3 regions of the Colwellia sp. BRX8-4 genome follow, and region 2 is predicted to be linked to each of the others. Evidence: predicted binding sites of a transcription regulator. Region 2 holds the regulator's gene; each other region holds the start of a gene.
The links. The regulator MetJ, encoded in region 2, represses methionine synthesis genes. The targets are predictions, from matches to a motif close to TAGACGTCTAGACGTCTA.
Positions count from the first base shown of each region.

Region 1: H4J56_RS12815 (cystathionine beta-lyase) is a predicted target of MetJ. The motif match lies at 2,434-2,451, and genes of this name have one in related genera.
Region 3: metK (methionine adenosyltransferase) is a predicted target of MetJ. The motif match lies at 2,004-2,021, and genes of this name have one in related genera.

Region 1 is NZ_JACGVS010000014.1:61,961-68,160, reverse strand. It holds gene H4J56_RS12820 (DNA polymerase II) at 1-2,360, shown strand, start outside; gene H4J56_RS12815 (cystathionine beta-lyase) at 2,482-3,666, shown strand; gene H4J56_RS12810 (GNAT family N-acetyltransferase) at 3,725-4,246, shown strand; gene secF (protein translocase subunit SecF) at 4,337-5,257, opposite strand; gene secD (protein translocase subunit SecD) at 5,254-6,200, opposite strand, start outside.
Region 2 is NZ_JACGVS010000013.1:84,906-91,105, forward strand. It holds gene H4J56_RS12230 (malic enzyme-like NAD(P)-binding protein) at 1-948, shown strand, start outside; gene H4J56_RS12235 (hypothetical protein) at 1,195-1,548, shown strand; gene metJ (met regulon transcriptional regulator MetJ) at 1,571-1,900, opposite strand; gene metB (cystathionine gamma-synthase) at 2,084-3,241, shown strand; gene metL (bifunctional aspartate kinase/homoserine dehydrogenase II) at 3,282-5,732, shown strand; gene H4J56_RS12255 (hypothetical protein) at 5,925-6,200, shown strand, end outside.
Region 3 is NZ_JACGVS010000021.1:49,900-56,099, forward strand. It holds gene H4J56_RS15880 (rhodanese-related sulfurtransferase) at 1-634, shown strand, start outside; gene metK (methionine adenosyltransferase) at 726-1,913, opposite strand; gene murI (glutamate racemase) at 2,044-2,892, opposite strand; gene H4J56_RS15895 (ABC transporter substrate-binding protein) at 2,996-3,697, opposite strand; RNA gene ssrS (6S RNA) at 4,179-4,360, opposite strand; gene zapA (cell division protein ZapA) at 4,453-4,761, opposite strand; gene H4J56_RS15910 (UPF0149 family protein) at 4,947-5,516, shown strand; gene pepP (Xaa-Pro aminopeptidase) at 5,531-6,200, shown strand, end outside.

The DNA.
Region 1 (6,200 bases), on a different contig from region 2:
TATTTTTTGTTGAACAAACGCAGCAAGTACACGCGCAAAGTCTCCTGTCGGAGCAGCGAATAGTAACGGCTAAAGTTACCCCGCTTGCGCTTAAAACCTTTAATCAACAACTCGTCAGTGGCTTTTATTTTTCAACGATGCGTGAATTCTATCGCGCACGCGATGTTTTAAAACAAGCCCAAATAAAATGCTATGAAGACGATTTTCGCCCCGATGAACGCTTTTTAATGGAGCGCTTTATTACCGCTGGTATTGAATTTATCCCTCGGTTAACAGCTTCATCGGTAACCGAATCTGCCAAACAGTTTTCACAGACTAACTTTGCTACCTTTTATAGTGACAAATGCCGAGCAACGGATAAGACTCAGTTACTTGATGATATTGCTTTAACTATGGTATCACTCGATATTGAGTGTTCAATGGCAGGGGAGCTTTATTCTATTGGTTTACATTCTCATAAAATGTCTGATGGTAAGCCGATAAAATGTGTTTTGATGATCGGTGATCAAAACAAGTTTTTAGCAAAAATAACGCAGTCCAAGTTATCCGACGCTGAGGCGACAGAAATCGCAGAGCACATCGTTTGGCTTGACAATGAACAAGCGCTGCTAGCTGAGCTGATCGCTTGGATAAAAATCCACGACCCCGACATTTTTATTGGTTGGAACGTGATTAACTTTGATTTTAATTTGCTACAAAAACGCTGTGATATTTATAACATCCCTTTTAATATCGGCCGCAATGACAAGTCACCTCGCTGGCGAACACGTTCGGCAGGTGGTAGTCAAAATGAGCAAAAATTTATTGATGTCGCTGGCAGAGTGGTCCTTGATGGTATTGATTTACTAAAAAACGCGACTTATAACTTTCCAAGTTTTTCGCTTGATTTTGTTGCCAATGCCTTATTAGGTAAAGGGAAAAAAGTTGATGATGTTGACAATAGAATGCAAGAGATTAACGACAACTTTACCAATGACAAGCTAGCTTTAGCCGCTTATAACCTTGAAGATTGCCATTTAGTTACCCTGATCTTTGAACAATCTCTATTACTAGAATTCACGCGTTTGCGCGCCAAACTAACTGGTTTATCTATAGACCGTATTGGCGGCTCTGTGGCAGCGTTTACCAATTTATATTTACCTAAATTACACCGTAGTGGTTATATTGCGCCCAATATGGGCGATGGCTTGCAAGGGCTAATTTCTCCTGGTGGTTATGTGATGGACTCTATTCCGGGTTTATATAAAAATGTTTTAGTACTTGATTTTAAAAGTCTTTACCCCTCTATTATTCGAAGTTTTAATATTGATCCTATGGGCCTAATTGAAGGTTTACAATCACCAGAGACTAGTATCAAAGGTTTTGATGGTGCTTATTTCTCTAGAGATAAGCATTTTTTACCTGAAATTATTAATGAGCTGTGGTTAGAGCGTGATATTGCTAAAAAAGATAAAAATGCGGCATTGTCGCAAGCGATAAAAATTATTATGAATTCGTTTTATGGGGTCTTAGGCTCTACGGGATGTCGATTTTTTGATCCACGTTTATCGGGCTCAATCACTAAACGAAGCCATGAATTATTAATCACCACTAAAATGTGGCTAGAAGATGATGGTTATCAAGTTATTTATGGTGATACCGATTCTATTTTTGTTAGTGTTGACGATGATTTTAGTCACCAGCAATGTCAAAAGCTGGGTAAAACCTTACAAGATAAAATTAATCTTAGGTGGCAAGCAACGCTTAAAAAAGAATTTGCGATAGAAAGCCAACTTGAAATTGAATTTGAAACACATTTTAGCCAATTTTTGATGCCAACCATCAGAGGGCAAGATGTCGGTACTAAGAAGCGTTATGCTGGCATTGTAGAAAAAAATGGCTCATCAGAATTGATTTTTAAAGGCTTAGAAAGCGTCCGTACCGATTGGACTGAACTGGCTAAAACTTTTCAACGAGAGTTGTATTTAAAAATATTTAATGGCGAACCTTTTGCTGACTATGTACGCAATATTGTTACTCAAACATCAGCAGGGCAATTAGATCATTTACTGGTGTATCGTAAACGCATTCGTAGGCAGTTAGATCATTACATTAAAAACGTGCCTCCACATGTTAAAGCGGCACGTTTAGCCGATGATATAAACAAGATAAATAAGCAACCGCTAAAATATCAGCAACGTGGTTGGATAGAGTACCTGATCACGACTTCTGGACCGCAAGCAAAAGGTTATGTTAACGCGCCACTCGATTACCAGTTTTATATCGATCGGCAATTAGCGACCGTTGCTGATGCTATTTTACCTTTTGTCGGGAGTAGTTTCGAAAAATTAACCAGTGATCAAATGAACTTGTTTCAATAGCCTCTGCTGTTTTAATTAATATAAATAAATCGTGCATCATGCTTGGAAAGATCATAAGGTGACTTTATTGAGTTAGCTATTTAGATGGCTAAATGAATTTTATGTTTTAGGATGAAAGATCATGATCAACGATACCAAAATAGTCAATGCAGGACGAAAATCAAAATGGACACGTGGCGTTGTTAATCCCCCAGTAGAACGTGCATCAACCGTTGTTTTTAATACGGTTAAAGAAATGAATCACGCAACAGCAAATCGTGGTAATCAAGTACTTTTCTATGGCAGAAGAGGCACCTCAACGGCTTTTGCTTTCGCCGATGCTATGACTGATCTCGAAGGCGGCGCTGGTTGTGCCATTTATCCATCGGGTACTGCGGCGATCACTAATGCTATTCTTTCGTTTGTTAAAACCGGTGACCATATCCTTATGGTCGATACGGCTTATGAACCCACGCGTGATTTTTGCGATAAAATATTGGTCAATATTGGCGTTGAAACGACTTATTACGATCCAACTATTGGCCGAGATATAGCCGGACTTATTAAAGAAAACACCCGACTTATTTTCTTAGAGTCTCCTGGTTCTATTACCATGGAAGTTCAAGATGTTCCCGGTATAGCTGAAGTTGCTCACCAGCATGGCTGTATGGTTATGCTCGATAATACTTGGGCTGCAGGGGTTAATTTTCAACCTTTTGATTATGGTGTCGATATTTCGATTCAAGCAGCGACTAAATATATCGTTGGTCATTCAGATGTGATGTTAGGTACGGCAATAGCCACTGAAGAGTATTGGCCACAACTGCGTGAAAACAGTTATCTGATGGGGCAATGTACTTCACCCGATGATCTATATTTGGCAATGCGTGGCATTCGTACCTTAGGTGTGCGTTTAAAACAACATCAAATTAGTGCGCTAAAAGTGGCTAATTGGTTAGCAACACGCGAAGAAGTTGATGTTATTCTTCATCCTGCATTCGAATCGTGTCCGGGCCATGAATATTTTAAGCGTGACTTTACTGGTGCTAACGGTTTGTTTTCATTTGTGTTAACCCGTGGTGATAAGCAATCACTTAATGCCTTACTTGATGGTATGGAACATTTTAAAATGGGCTATTCGTGGGGCGGTTTTGAAAGTTTAATTTTGGGTAATACCAATGTTGGGCGTTTGCGAACAGCGACAAAGTGGAATTATGAATATCCATTAATTCGCCTGCATATAGGTTTAGAGGATGTTGATGACTTAATTGCCGACCTTGCTCGAGGCTTTGATAGATTGAACACTGCCTTAGAAAATAAATCTTAGACAGTATTTTATTAAAAAATAAAGCTTAGGCTTTACGCGTTAAAAGTTTGGAATTTACATGCTTCTATGCACAACACAAAGGTTAACCATTAGGCACCTGAATGAGCAGGACCATGAATTTGTTCTGCAATTATTGAATGATGATGCTTTTATTAAAAACATTGGTGATAAAGGGGTTAGAGAGACTAAAGATGCAATTGCCTACTTAGTTAATGGTCCACTAGCAAGCTATAGCGAACAGGGTTTTGGGCTAAATTTAGTCGCTTTGAAAAGTGATAACACACCGATTGGACTCTGTGGTTTGTTAAAGCGGCCTGAATTGGAATTCCCTGACTTAGGTTATGCCTTGTTACCTGAATATTGTTCGCAAGGCTTTGCTCGAGAAGCCTCATTAGCCGTATTAAAAGTTGCTTATGACAATAATTATGCGGCAAATGTTGTCGCGATCACCTCACTAGAAAATACTCCCTCTAACGTATTATTAAAAAAGCTTGGTTTTGTATTTGAACAGACTATTGAGTTTTATGGGTCAACCAATAATCTTTATAAAGTCAGACTGGCTTCAATTTTTGAACAGTAACCAACTTTAAAGACAGTAACGTTTAACACTAGGATATGGACTTAAGTGTAAATATCCTAGTGTTGCCAATTTCCTCTCAAACTGTTTACATTAGGGTAAAGGACAAACCTCTAGCTCTTTTTGTTGATAATAATCAGCGGTTAGCCCGAGTAATTGTGGCACTGTTGCCGCAATTACAATAGAAGAGAAAGTGCCCACTAAAATCCCTGAAAATAGCGCAATAGAAAACCCCGCTAAAGACTCTCCGGCAAAACCCCATACAGCCATAATAGTCACTAAGGTTGTTCCTGAGGTGATCATCGTTCGCACTAAGGTTGATTTAATAGCTTGATTGATCACTTCATCTATTGTGGTGTCATGGGTAGATTTCATTATTTCTCTGATTTTGTCACCGACAATAATAGAGTCATTTAACGAGTAACCTACAATAGCTAATAAACTCGCTAATATTGTTAAATCAAAGGGGATACCAAACCATGCAAAAAGCCCCAGTACAATAAGTACATCATGAAAAAGCGCAATAACAGCCCCCGCGGCTAAACGCCATTCAAATCTAAAAGACAAATACATTAAGATAACAATGATTGCGGTTAATAGTGCTAAGCCACCTTGGTTAATTAAGTCTTCTCCGACTTGGCTGCCAATGTAAATAGCATCTTGAGGGCTAATGTTTAGTTGATTTTTGTCAGCAAAATCAGATAGCCATGCCTTATCTTGTAAACTGACGTTATTATCTGCTTGTTGAACACTCCAATGAGTCCCTTGCTCTGCAGAGGTCAGTTTAAAACTTTCTGGAAGATAGTTACTGAGTAAGTTATTCATATCCTGTTGACTGAGTGATTTCTCGGTTGAAAATTCAGTTAAGTAACCACCGGTAAAGTCTAAACCGAGTGCTAAACCTTTATTTAATAGTCCTACTAGCGCTATAACAACAAAAATCATAGCTATAAAACAACCCACTAGGCGAAAAACACTTAATTTAGACGTTCTATTTATTTTAAAATTTTTCATACATTAACACCTAATAATTGAGCTTTATTTTTTCGAATGACAAGGTTTGTTAAACTTTTAGAAACAAAAACGCCGGTAAACATACTGGTTAAAATACCTAAACACAAAATAAGGGCAAAACCTTTTACTGGGCCGTTGCCTATGGTGTATAAAATAATACCAGTGATCATGGTGGTTACATTGGCATCAAGAATCGTTGAAAATGCACTTTTATAGCCTTGCTCAACAGCTGATAGTACTTTATGTCCACGCTTTAACTCTTCTTTTATCCGCTCAAAGATAAGTACATTGGTATCTACAGCCATACCAACCGTCAATACTAAACCAGCAATACCCGGAAGTGTTAGTACTGCCCCAGGGAGTAACGACATCAACCCTAGTAAGCTTATTAAGTTTAATGTTAACGCTACATTAGCGATAAGCCCCAAAGTTCTATACCAAAAAACCATGAATAACAAAGTAAACCCCATGCCTATACTCAGTGCTTTTATACCATTTTTGATATTATTTTCGCCGAGTGTCGCTTCAATGGTGCGCTGTTTTACTATAGTTACTGGCGCTGTTAGCGAGCCTGCTCGTAATAATAATGACAGTTCTTGTGCCGCATGTTGGCTGGGCATGTTGGTAATACTAAACTGTGAACCTAAGTGTTGTTGAATGGTGGCAACATTAATTATTTTACTTTTTTTAACCATTTGATCATCAGCATCTCGATAAAACTCAGAAAACACCGTCACCATAGCATTACCAATATTTTGCTTAGAAAATTGCGACATCTTCTTACCACCTAAGCCATCTAAGGTGAGGTTGACTAAAGGCATGCTCATTTGATCTTGTCCTGCGCGAGCATTTTCGATATTACTACCTGAAAAAACTACCTGACTGTTTAAGGTAAACGTTCTGCCATGTTCGTCCGCCATGCGTAATATACCTGCTGCATTTG
Region 2 (6,200 bases):
CGATTTGCAGGTATTAATTCATTCGATATCGAAGTTAAACATAAGACAGTTGAAGAATTTATAAATACGGTCGCCAACATCGCTGACAGTTTTGGTGGTATTAATTTAGAAGATATTAAAGCACCAGAGTGTTTTGCTATTGAAAAAGCACTTATTGAACGTTGTAAAATACCGGTATTTCACGATGACCAACATGGTACAGCTATTGTTACCGCTGCTGGAATGATCAATGCCTTGGAAATCCAAGGTAAAAGTATTAAAGATGCCAACATTATTTGTCTTGGCGCAGGCGCAGCAGCGATTGCTTGTATGGAACTATTAATCAAATGTGGCGCTCAGCGCGAAAAAATCTACATGCTTGATACTAAAGGTGTCATTCATACCCGACGTGATGATCTTAACGAATATAAGCGTATGTTTGCTAATAATACTGATAAACGTACCCTTGAAGATGTTATCGATGGCGCAGATGTATTTGTTGGTGTTTCTGGACCCAATCTACTTTCTGCTGAGCATGTAAAATTAATGGCACCCAATCCAATTATCTTTGCTTGTTCAAACCCAGATCCTGAAATAAAACCCTCATTAGCGCTTGCTGTTCGTGATGATCTTATTATTGCTACGGGTCGCTCTGATTACCCTAACCAGGTCAATAATGTGTTATGTTTTCCTTTTATTTTTCGTGGCGCTTTAGATGTTCGCGCTAGAACGATTAACGATGAGATGAAAATTGCCGCTGTTCATGCAATTCGTGAATTAGCAAAGGAACCTGTTTCGCAAGAAGTGTTAGATGCTAGTGGTGAGAAAAGTTTGACCTTTGGTAAGGAGTATATTATCCCTAAGCCGATGGATCCACGTTTGTGTGGTCGAGTAGCGCTTGCCGTTGCTAAAGCGGCGGTTGAGTCTGGAGTGGCAGCCCTAGAATTACCTGAAAACTATATGGCATAATCAGTAGTATTTATTAATAACGCTGTAAAAGGAGAGCTCGACTCTCCTTTTTTTATTTATGACAAATAGTAGGTCATGGTGCAGTTACTACATGGACGCAGAAAGTAGGAATTAAGAAATAGGGTAACGCAGGAGCAGTTACCTCTTGTACGTCATCTATATTCCTGACAAATCATTAATACTTGCACCTCTGTAGATAATGTCACCGATGGCAAAGCATAACAATATTGAGTAGGACGAATAACAATGAAAACTTCAACGAAAGCCGTTTTACTCTCAGCACTTGTTTACCCGGGTATTGGCCAACTAATGTGTCACGCTTATCGACGGGCTACGTTATTTATTTTAAGTTTTTCTGTGACAGTATATTTGTATATTGAAGAAGTGATGAGGCAATATCAGCCACTTATTAATAAAGTTAAATCAGGTGACGTTGCGCTCAATAGCCAAGCACTGATCGCAGAGATGTCAAAAAATCCCATTATTGTTGACCCTATCTTAATGAGTATATTAACCTATACACTACTAACTTGTTGGTTATTGGCTATTGTAGATGCTTACCGTATGGGCATAAAAAAAGACGCCAGAGCGTCTTTTTGAGGAAGTGTATTAAGACCCTTAGCTACTCGTCTTCAATTTCAAATTGACTGAAGTCGGTAATACCTTTTGCTATTAAGGCTTCGCGCACACTTTTAGGTAGCATCTCTGTATTGTCTTTTGTTAAATCGCCATCATCAGGAAGAGGCTGTCCGGTAAAAGCATGCAGAAAAGCTTCACATAACAATTCGCTGTTAGTTGCATGGCGTAAGTTGTTAACTTGCCGACGAGTACGTTCATCCGTTAACACTTTCAGTACCCGCAACGGGATTGAGACCGTGATTTTTTTAACTTGCTCACTTTTTTTACCATGTTCGGCGTATGGTTTTATATAATCGCCATTCCACTTTGCCATTTAATTACCTTTGTTTAGCTAAATTACTTTTTATAAGTTAGATTTTACTGGTTGTTGGCGTTGAGTCAATAACGAATGTGTAGAAGTTTAGAAGTCTAAAGTTCTTGACCGACAAAAGTAAAGCGTTTAGAGTTATAGACGTCCAAACATCTATTTGATTTTACTGCCCGATTGGAGCAAAAAATGACAAGCAAAAAACCAGCAACATTAGCTGTTAGAGCCGGCATTAATAGTGATGAACATCACGGTGCGGTTGTTCCTGCCATTCATTTATCGAGTACTTATGCTTTAAAAGGCTTCAACAATAAGCGCCAATTTGATTATTCCAGAACAGGCAACCCCACTCGAAGCACGTTTGCACAAGCTATCGCTGATTTAGAGCAGGGTGCTGTAGGCATTGTTACCAGCACAGGAATGTCAGCGGTGCACTTAATTTGTCAGTTACTGACAACAAAAGATACGGTTGTTATTCCACATGATTGCTATGGTGGAAGTTATCGCTTGTTTACCCACCTAGCAAAACGTGGCTTATTTAATGTGCTTGTTGTTGATCAAAACGATGATCAAGCGTTAGCGCAAGCGCTTGAACAAAAGCCAAGATTAGTTTTGATTGAGTCACCTAGTAACCCATTATTACGGCTGGTTGATATAAAAAAGGTTACTCAAGCCAGTCATGCTGTTGGTGCTTTAGTGGCAGTAGATAATACGTTTCTTTCTCCCTTGTTACAGCAACCGCTATTATTAGGTGCTGATATTGTTTTTCACTCGACAACTAAATATATTAATGGTCATAGTGATGTTGTGGGTGGGGTGTTAGTAACAAAAGAAAAAGAACTGGGTGAAGAGCTAGCGTGGTGGGCAAATTGTATTGGTATTACGGGTTCACCTTTCGACAGTTATCTGGCATTACGTGGCTTAAAAACCTTACCACTGCGCATGAAACAGCATCAAGAAAATGCTAATGCTGTTGCAAAATACTTAGAAAATCATCGAGCAATTAACGCGGTATACTTTCCTGGTTTAAAAAATCACCCGGGACACGAAATTGCTAAGCGTCAGCAAAAAGATTTTGGCGCTATGATGAGTTTCGAAATAAAAGGTGGTGTTGAAGCGGTTAAAGTACTCTTTGACAACTTATCACTCTTTACCTTGGCACAGTCATTAGGTGGCGTTGAAAGTTTAATCAGTCATCCATCAACGATGACCCATGCAGGTATGGAAATTGAAGCACAAATTGCAGCGGGTATTACTCAATCTTTAATCCGAATTTCTGTCGGTATTGAAGATGTTAGTGATATTATTAATGACTTAGAACAAGCTTTATCGGCAAGCCAAATTTAAAGTTGTAGACTATTTTTAGTAGAAGAATTAATGAGTGAAAATGACACAGTCAAATACAGTAGAACAATTATCATCAGGGAATAATCAACTGGCGAAGCATGCTATTCATGTACATAAATTTGGTGGCAGTAGCTTAGCAACTACTCAATGTATTGAACGTGTGGTTGATATTATTCGTCAAAACTGTCAATTAAATGATTTAGTTGTTGTTTCGGCAAATGGAAACACTACGGATGACTTATTCAATATTTATAAACTCGCACTTGAAAAAAGTGACGAGCTGTTTTTGGCTATTGAAACACTAGAGAAATCACAAAGCACATTAATTGGTGAGTTATTGAACCCTAGCAGTGCAGCAGACCTTATCAAGGTTTTGTCTGATGATATAACACAATTAACGGCTTGGTTGTCTGATCAGCCAAGCCAACACCATGCAGATATGTTGGCATTTGGTGAGCTGTGGTCGGCGCGTTTATTATCGGCGGTGTTAAGTGAAAAAGTTTGTCCAAGTTATGCTATTGATGCGCGTGACTTTCTGGTTATCAATAATGATAAAGACTGTGCAGTCGACAATCAGCAAAGTAGTCAAAATTTTCAGCAGAACTTACAAAAAGGAAAGTTGGCGGTTATTACTGGCTATATCACTAAAAATTCTCAAGGTGAAACCTGTACTTTAGGTCGTAATGGTAGTGACTATTCAGCAACAATTATTGCATCACTGTCGGGCGCGCTGAATGTTACCCTATGGACTGACGTTGATGGCATTTATAGTGCCGATCCTCGTATTGTACCACTTGCCCGTAAATTACATCGCTTACCTAATGGTGTCGCGAAAGAATTAGGCCGCTTAGGTAACCCGGTTCTGCATGCAAAAACCTTACAGCCGCTCACTAACCACAGCACACACCTTCATGTAGCAAGTAGCTTTGATCCTGAAATTTCTGGTACAGAGATAGGAAAATTTGGTCAAATTGCTAAACAGGAATTGTCGGTCACCTCGCTTAACGATCTGTTACTGGTAAAATCGACCAGTTTAGCCGGTTCGTTTGGTGAACAAGCCAGTAATGAGTTTTCTGCGATATGTAGTGATGTTCAGCAAGGCTTTATGGTTATCCACCAAACACAACAAAAATTAGTGAGTCAGTGGCTGGCGAGTCATGATACCGAAGTATCATTCACACCGGTGTCGATTATAGCGATTGTTGGTCATAGTGTGGTAAATCAAGGTAATATCCAAGCGCGTTTTAAACGTGCCCTCAAACATACTCATGTACTGCAGGTGGTGAACTCGTTAAGTGAGCATAGTATTATCGCCATTCTTCAGCAGAGTTGTACCGGTGAGTTACTTAATAATGTTCATTATGATATGACTAAAGACGCTCGACACATAGGTGTTGTTGTTTCAGGGCTTGGTAATATAGGTCAACGATTCTTAGACTTGTTACCCGCGCAACTCAATCGAGTCTCTGTGTTAGAGAACGTTCATTTAGTCGGTTTAGTCACTTCTAAAAAAGCATTGCTTAATACCGATGGTATCGATGTTAATCAAGCAATGTCGCTTTATGAAAGAGATGCTACGCCTTGTGATAATGCCTTATTGATGTCGTGGTTAACGAACCATCCTTACGACGAATTAATTGTTGTCGATATCACCCCTAGCGAACATTTTAGTGATTTATACAGTGAGTTCTTTAAAGAAGGTATTCATGTTATTGGTGCCAATAAATGGGCGGCTTCTGCCAGTACCGCTCGCTATAATGACTTAGTATTAACCGCGGCTGAAAATAAAAGCTTATGGTTAGGAAGTACTACTGTTGGCGCCGGTTTACCGGTTAACTTTGCCATTAACGATTTATTGAAAAGTGGCGATAAGATAACGGAAATATCAGGAATTTTTTCAGGCACGCTTTCTTGGCTATTTGAAACCTATGATGCCAGTGTACCGTTTTCAACCTTATTAATGGATGCCTTATCACAAGGGATCACTGAACCCGATCCACGAGAAGATCTGTCTGGGCGAGACGTGCAACGAAAATTACTGATCTTAGCGCGTATGGCAGGTTTTGAATTATCACTTGATGATATTGAATGCGAAAATTTAGTGCCAGAATCCTTACAAGGGTTATCAACGACTGAATTTTTAGCAAAGTCAGCAGACTTGGACAGTTACTTTGCTGAACAACTCACTAGCGCATCTAAACAGCAAGCCTGTATTCGTTATATTGCAAAATTCTGTGTCAACGAACAAGGCCAATTGAGCGCTAAGGTTTATCTTGCGACGCTTGCTAAGAATGATCCCTTTGCCTCGTTAACTCCGGGTGATAATATATTTTTAATTAAGAGCCAATGGTATCAAGATAACCCGCTTATTATTCGTGGACCAGGCGCGGGTCGTGATGTTACCGCGGGTGGCCTGCATTCAGACTTAGTGAGTATTTGCCAGCAACTGGCCGGTAAAAAACACCAAGTTAAAATCAAAGGTCTAAGTTAAATTAGCATAATCTAGCTATCATCATTATTACTACACTAGGCATTAATACGCTAAATGAGAAAAAGCACAACTTGTAGGTTGTGCTTTTTCTCAATCGATACTAATAAACACTTGTCTGTTATCGCATTATTAACTAGCATTTAGATAATTAAAAAAAGTAGCTACTTAGCACAGGCACCAAGTTGTATTTACATGGAAAATAAAACCTATAGCGACAGCTATTTTACCAGCCAAGTAAAAAGTCTTTTAAGCAGAATTTATGGCCACAGCCAATTAAATGATTCCGTTCTTGAGCGTGCGATTGAGTACTATGAAAAACAATCTTTTATTGAGCATAAGTTAGATGAGCTCAAGAAAAATATTGAAAAAGTTAGTCGGCAAACAGCCACGGATAAAGCTAAAACTTTACGGGTAAGACTCGAACGTGAACAACGCAACTATTACGAGGAATTACGTTTTGAACGCAAT
Region 3 (6,200 bases), on a different contig from region 2:
AGACTGGAATGCGCTTATTTCAGATCCAGAAGTTTTATTGATTGATACGCGTAACGATTATGAAATTGAAATTGGTACCTTTAAAAACGCCGTTAACCCTAAGACTGAAACGTTCCGTGAATTTCCAGAATATGTTGCCCAACATTTAGATAAAAATAAGCACAAAAAAGTGGCTATGTATTGTACTGGTGGTATTCGTTGCGAAAAATCAACAGCTTACTTGAAAGAGCAAGGCTTCGAAGACGTTTACCACCTTGAGGGAGGTGTGCTTAAATATTTAGAAGAAGTTGAACAAGAGAATTCAATGTGGGAAGGCGAATGTTTTGTTTTTGATGGCCGTGTTGCCGTTGGACATGGTTTAGAGCAAGGCCAGTACGACCAATGTTTTGCTTGTCGTTACCCGATAACAAGCGAAGAAATGCAAAGCGAACACTATGTTAAAGGTGTGAGTTGTCATCGTTGTTATGACAAGTATACCGACGAGCAGCGCAGTGGTTTCGCTGAGCGTGAGCGTCAAATAAATTTAGCGAACCAACGAGGCGAAAAGCATATTGGTGGCAATGTTCAAGATGTTATCGAACAACGACGAAAAGATAAAGTTGCCAGCAAAAAAGCACAGTCGACTAAGTCGTGATGAGCTAGGTTGCTATTTACCCTTTGAACATAAAAAAAGCGACTTATTAAGTCGCTTTTTTATTAGGAGCCTTGATGTTTAGTCGTGAAAACTAAAAACCAGCAGCTTTTCTAAGTGCGTCAGCTTTATCAGTTCTTTCCCACGTAAATGCAGTAAAAGTATCATCACCAACAGTGACTTCAACAGGTTCACGACCAAAATGTCCGTAAGCTGCTGTCATCTGATACATAGGGTGTAACAAATCAAGCATCTTAGTAATGCCGTATGGTCGTAAATCAAAATGTGCTCTTACCAATTCAATTAATTTTGCTTCAGAGACTTTACCGGTACCAAAGGTTTCAATTGAAATTGACGTTGGCTCAGCAATACCAATGGCATAAGAAATTTGAATTTCACAACGGTCAGCTAAACCAGCCGCAACGATGTTTTTTGCTACATAACGACCAGCATAAGCAGCACTGCGATCAACTTTTGATGGATCTTTTCCTGAGAAAGCACCACCACCATGACGAGCCATGCCGCCATAGGTATCAACAATAATTTTACGACCCGTTAAACCACAATCACCTACCGGACCACCAATAACAAAACGGCCAGTAGGATTAATAAAGTATTTAGTATCTTTAGTTAATAACTCGGCAGGTAACACAGCTTTGATAATATTTTCCATCACAGCTTCGTGCAAATCTTCTTGAGAAATCTCTGGATTATGTTGAGTTGATAAAACAACCGCGTCAATCGCTACTGGCTTATTATCTTCATAAATAAAAGTGACTTGAGATTTAGCATCAGGACGCAACCAAGGTAAGACCCCTGATTTACGCACTTCAGCTTGACGCTCTACTAAACGATGAGAATAAAATATTGGTGCAGGCATTAACGTTTCAGTTTCATTGGTCGCATAACCAAACATTAATCCCTGGTCACCAGCACCTTGATCTTCAGGGTTTGCTCGGTCAACACCTTGGGCAATCTCAGGTGATTGCTGACCAATTAAATTCATAATGCCACAAGTTTCACCATCAAAACCAACGTCAGACGAAGTATAGCCAATATTACTGATAACATTACGGGTAATCGCTTCTAGATCAACCCATGCCGTGGTAGAAACTTCACCTGAAATAATAGCTACACCAGTTTTCACCATAGTTTCACAAGCGACACGAGCATTCTTATCTTTAGCGATAATAGCATCAAGTACCGCATCAGAAATTTGATCGGCGATTTTATCCGGATGACCTTCAGAAACTGATTCAGAAGTGAAAAATTGAGTAGACATATAACCTCAGAAAAATGTAATAGTTTAAAATATTTTCGAATTGGAGTTATTCTAACTGCAAGATTAACTATTTTCTAGTTTTTTTACGCCTAGATGGCTAAACGGCTAAAAATAATTATTAATTGTTCATTTATAGAGCAGGAAATTGCTGAAGGGTAACATTCTGACCAAAAAGTACTGACATCAATTTGGCTTGTTGCTTAGATACCTTAGAGCTAAAAAAGTGTTGTTGTGAAATAGATAGAGTACTTGCCAATAATCCTTGGTTTGCCAGTTGCCGAGTAAGTTGATCCGTTACGGGCTGAGCGGTTTCCATGATGGTAATTTTATCACCAACAATTCTTTGTATAAGCGAACGAACAAAGGGGTAATGTGTACAACCTAAGACTAAGGTATCTATATTACTTTGCACAAGAGGTTGCAAAAAAGTATGCAGTATTTCAAGGCACTGTTCACTTTCATGAAGGCCTTGCTCGATAAGCTCTACTAAGCCAGGGCATGGCTGAATATAAATTTCAGCGCCATTTTTATGCTTATTCACTAAAGATAGAAAACGAGTATTTATTGCGGTTGCCCCTGTTACTAACAAGGCTACCTTCTTTGTTTTACTGTGCAACGCAGCGGGTTTTATCGCTGGTTCAACGCCAATAATTGGAATTGAAACCCTTAAACGCAGTTGATCGATAGCGCTAACTGTTGCGGTATTACAGGCAACAACAATGGCTTTTACCTGTTGGCGAATCAACCAGTCAGCAATTTTATTTACCCGTTCAATAATTTCTGCTGACGACTTATCGCCATAAGGTGCAAATTGACTATCAGCCACATAAATAAGATTTTCATTGGGTAAATGTTGATGGATACACTTAGCAATCGACAAACCACCAATGCCAGAGTCAAAAATACCGATCGCTGGTGTGTCAGCATAAACTTGCCCTTGTGGTTTTTTTGATTTGTTGGCTAGATGATTTTGGGTCATGTTGTCTATGGTTATTAACTAACTGATAAAATTCGTCTTTGTTATATTGATTTTTTAGATAAAAGTAAAGCGCACTAGCCATTATTTACTAAGTATGTAGCGTTTACTGCACTTGCCACTTATTTCTCAGTTTGTCTAAAGTGCCATTTTTCTCTATTATTTTATAAGCGTTGGTATATTTAGTGACAATCTTTTTATCGCTATTTAGACTAAAAGCAAAATATAAGTCATGATTAACGACTGAGAGAGGTATAATTTTTTTTAGTCTACTTACCTCTAAATTTAATTTACTCGCTCGCGCCACTAAGGTGCTCTTTGTTCCCGTTATAAAATCAACTCTATTAAGGTAGAGCATCTGTAAGCTTTGCTCTGGTGAAACGACAGTATAAATAAAGGGGTAGTCTTGTTGCTGAAAATATTGAGCGGTACTTGACGAATTAGTGACCGCCAATTTATATTTTTTAAGTTGCTCTATATCAGTGACGGGTGTTTTAAATTTTTCTTGTAAACACCAAGCATAAATATCTTCTCTCATTAATTTACCGCCCCAAATAAATAGATTTTCTCGAACTTTGGTGCGAGATAGTGAAAAGATAAGAGTATTGGGTTGGTTAAGTGCGGTTTTATAAGCTCGAGCCCAAGGGAATACTTGTAAATCAATTTCATCACCGGTAATTTTGAATATTTCCTGCATGACTTCTACGGAGAATCCACTTAGAGCAGTATTCTCTTGATAGAATTGGTAGGGCGGTAATATCTCAGTAACAACAAGTTGCTTAGCGATACTTGATGAAGTATTCAGCATTAGCAACAGCATTACACAGAGGTATTTTATAGGCATATAAACAAGTAAGCTAATTAATAACAATAAGTCTATTAAGTATATAGTAAGTTAGCCTTTTATTCTTTATTTCAGCTATAACATTATAAATAATATTTGATAAATCGGGTGTTATTAGATGCTGCGCGGAGGTATCAGGTCTAAGCCTAATATGTTTAAACCTAATAAGTCTAATATGAACATAAAAAGGATGCTTCCAAGGTGCCGCAGTCGACTTTAGTCCTGAATACTGGGTGTTGTTAGGTGCTGCGCGGAGGTATCAGGTCTAAGCCTAATATGTTTAAACCTGCTATGGTTTTAAAAAGGATGCTTCCAAGGTGCCGCAGTCGACTTTAGTCCTGAACACTGGGTGTTGTTAGGTGCTGCGCGGAGGTATCAGGTTTAAGCCTAATATGTCTAAGCCTAATATGTTTAAACCTAATATGTCTAATATGATTATAAAAAGGATGCTTCCAAGGTGCCGCAGTCGACTTTAGTCCTGAACACCGGGTGTTCAGGGCGGAGGTATCATTTCAACCGTAGGCTTCCCGATACGAGCCGGGCTTGCACAATAGTTAATAATCAACTTCCTTAGTTAAAACTTATCGGCTCAGGGACATAGTTAACATACAAACACCCCAGAAGACGAAATTAGTATAGCTAATTTTTCAAAGCGATTTAAGTGTTTTTTTGTAACTTAAGTTTGTTTGTTTTTTTAGTGAACAGAGGTTGCTGAAAAATCAGGCTTTCTTGAGGTATTCGGAAATTACAGCTTGTTTGATAGTCGCTTGTAGTAAATCAATTTTACTTTGCATCGCAGCACGTTCATCGATAATTTCTTTACGAGCAGCTAATAAATCATTAGATAAGTTAAGTGCAGTCATTACTAGTGATTGTTCAGGTGTCTTTATAGAACAAGTTTTACTGTCTATTAGCAAACGTTGGTTTAACTCTTCAGCGGCTAATAGTAAAGACGACTCTTGCCCGCTAGGACATGAAATCTTCAGTCTTCTATTAGCAACTTCAATGGTAACCGAGTGTTGACTCATAACAGGCTTATTCTCACAAAAACATCTTAATTAATAGTAATATATACATATCTGAGCACTATAGCGATGAGCAGTACACTATGCAAGCGTTCTCTAGGGTTTTCTCCTTTTAATCTCTAGCATCATAAAAGCGTGAATGTTACGATACCTTGCATTAACTCACGCATTTTATTGATGATTAAAACATGTCCAACGAAACCTCTTTAGACTTTGCCTCAGTGCAAGCAATTCTTACAACAGAAAGTATTACCGTCCATGGCGCTGAATTACATGGGGTATTAACTGGCTTAGTTTGTGCCGGTTTTACCTTTGAAAGTGAGGACTATATCGTGATGATTAATGACTTGTTTAACAACGGCGAAGGTTTACCTCGTGCCGTTAAGTCGTTGGTGAAATCAATGTTTGCAAAAGTTTGGCATGACATTATTGATGACTCTTATGGTTTTCAATTAACGTTACCAGATGATGACGATAGTATAGTTGAACGTGGCCATGCCTTAAGTGTTTGGGTACAAGGCTTCAATTTAGGATTCGGCCTACAACAAAAAAACAAAGCGGTATTATCAGAAGACGTTAAAGAAGTCCTTATTGATTTTGCTGAAATCTCTAATTTGTCTGACGAAATGGAAGAAGACGAAGATACCGAGCAAGCCTATTTTGAAATAGCTGAATATGTCAGAATTTCTGCTTTATTGTGTTTTACTGAGCTCGGCTCACCGCCAGAAAGTAAAAGCGCAGAAGATACTGTCCACTAAAAAAAGATCAAGTCATGAATACATCAACTTTAGTTAAAAATACTTTATTACCTTTGGCCGAATTCATCCAACGTCGTGCTCAATTTTTTGCTTCGATGCCAGAAAATTCTATTGCGATATTTTCCGCTGCACAAGAAGTCACGCGTAGCAACGATACCGAATATGCTTTTTGCCAAGATAAAAGTTTTTATTATCTAACGGGATATAACGAACCTGATGCTGTTTTAGTGCTGATTAAATCTGCTGATAAGGGAGAAGAAAATCAACAAAGTATTTTATTTAACCTTGAGAAAAATGCCCTTCAAGAAGTCTGGCACGGTAGGCGAGTAGGACAAACGTTAGCGGTAGAGCATTATGGTGTAGATGAATGTTTTCCACTAACCGAAATAGATGAATACCTCCCTGATTATATTGCGGATAAAAGTCACTTGTTGTTTTGCCAAGGAAAAAGTACCCGCTTAGATAGCCAAATATATGCATGGTTGTCAGCGGTTAAAGCGCAAAGCCGCCTTGGCGTAAAAGCACCGACACTACTGGTTGATTGTCGAAATATTATTGAAGAAATGCGTTTAATCAAAAGTGCTGGCGAACTCGATATTATGCGTCAAGTAAATATTATTAGCGGTGCGGCTCATGCCAGAGCGATGAAACAGTCAGCGATTGGTAAATTTGAATACCAATTAG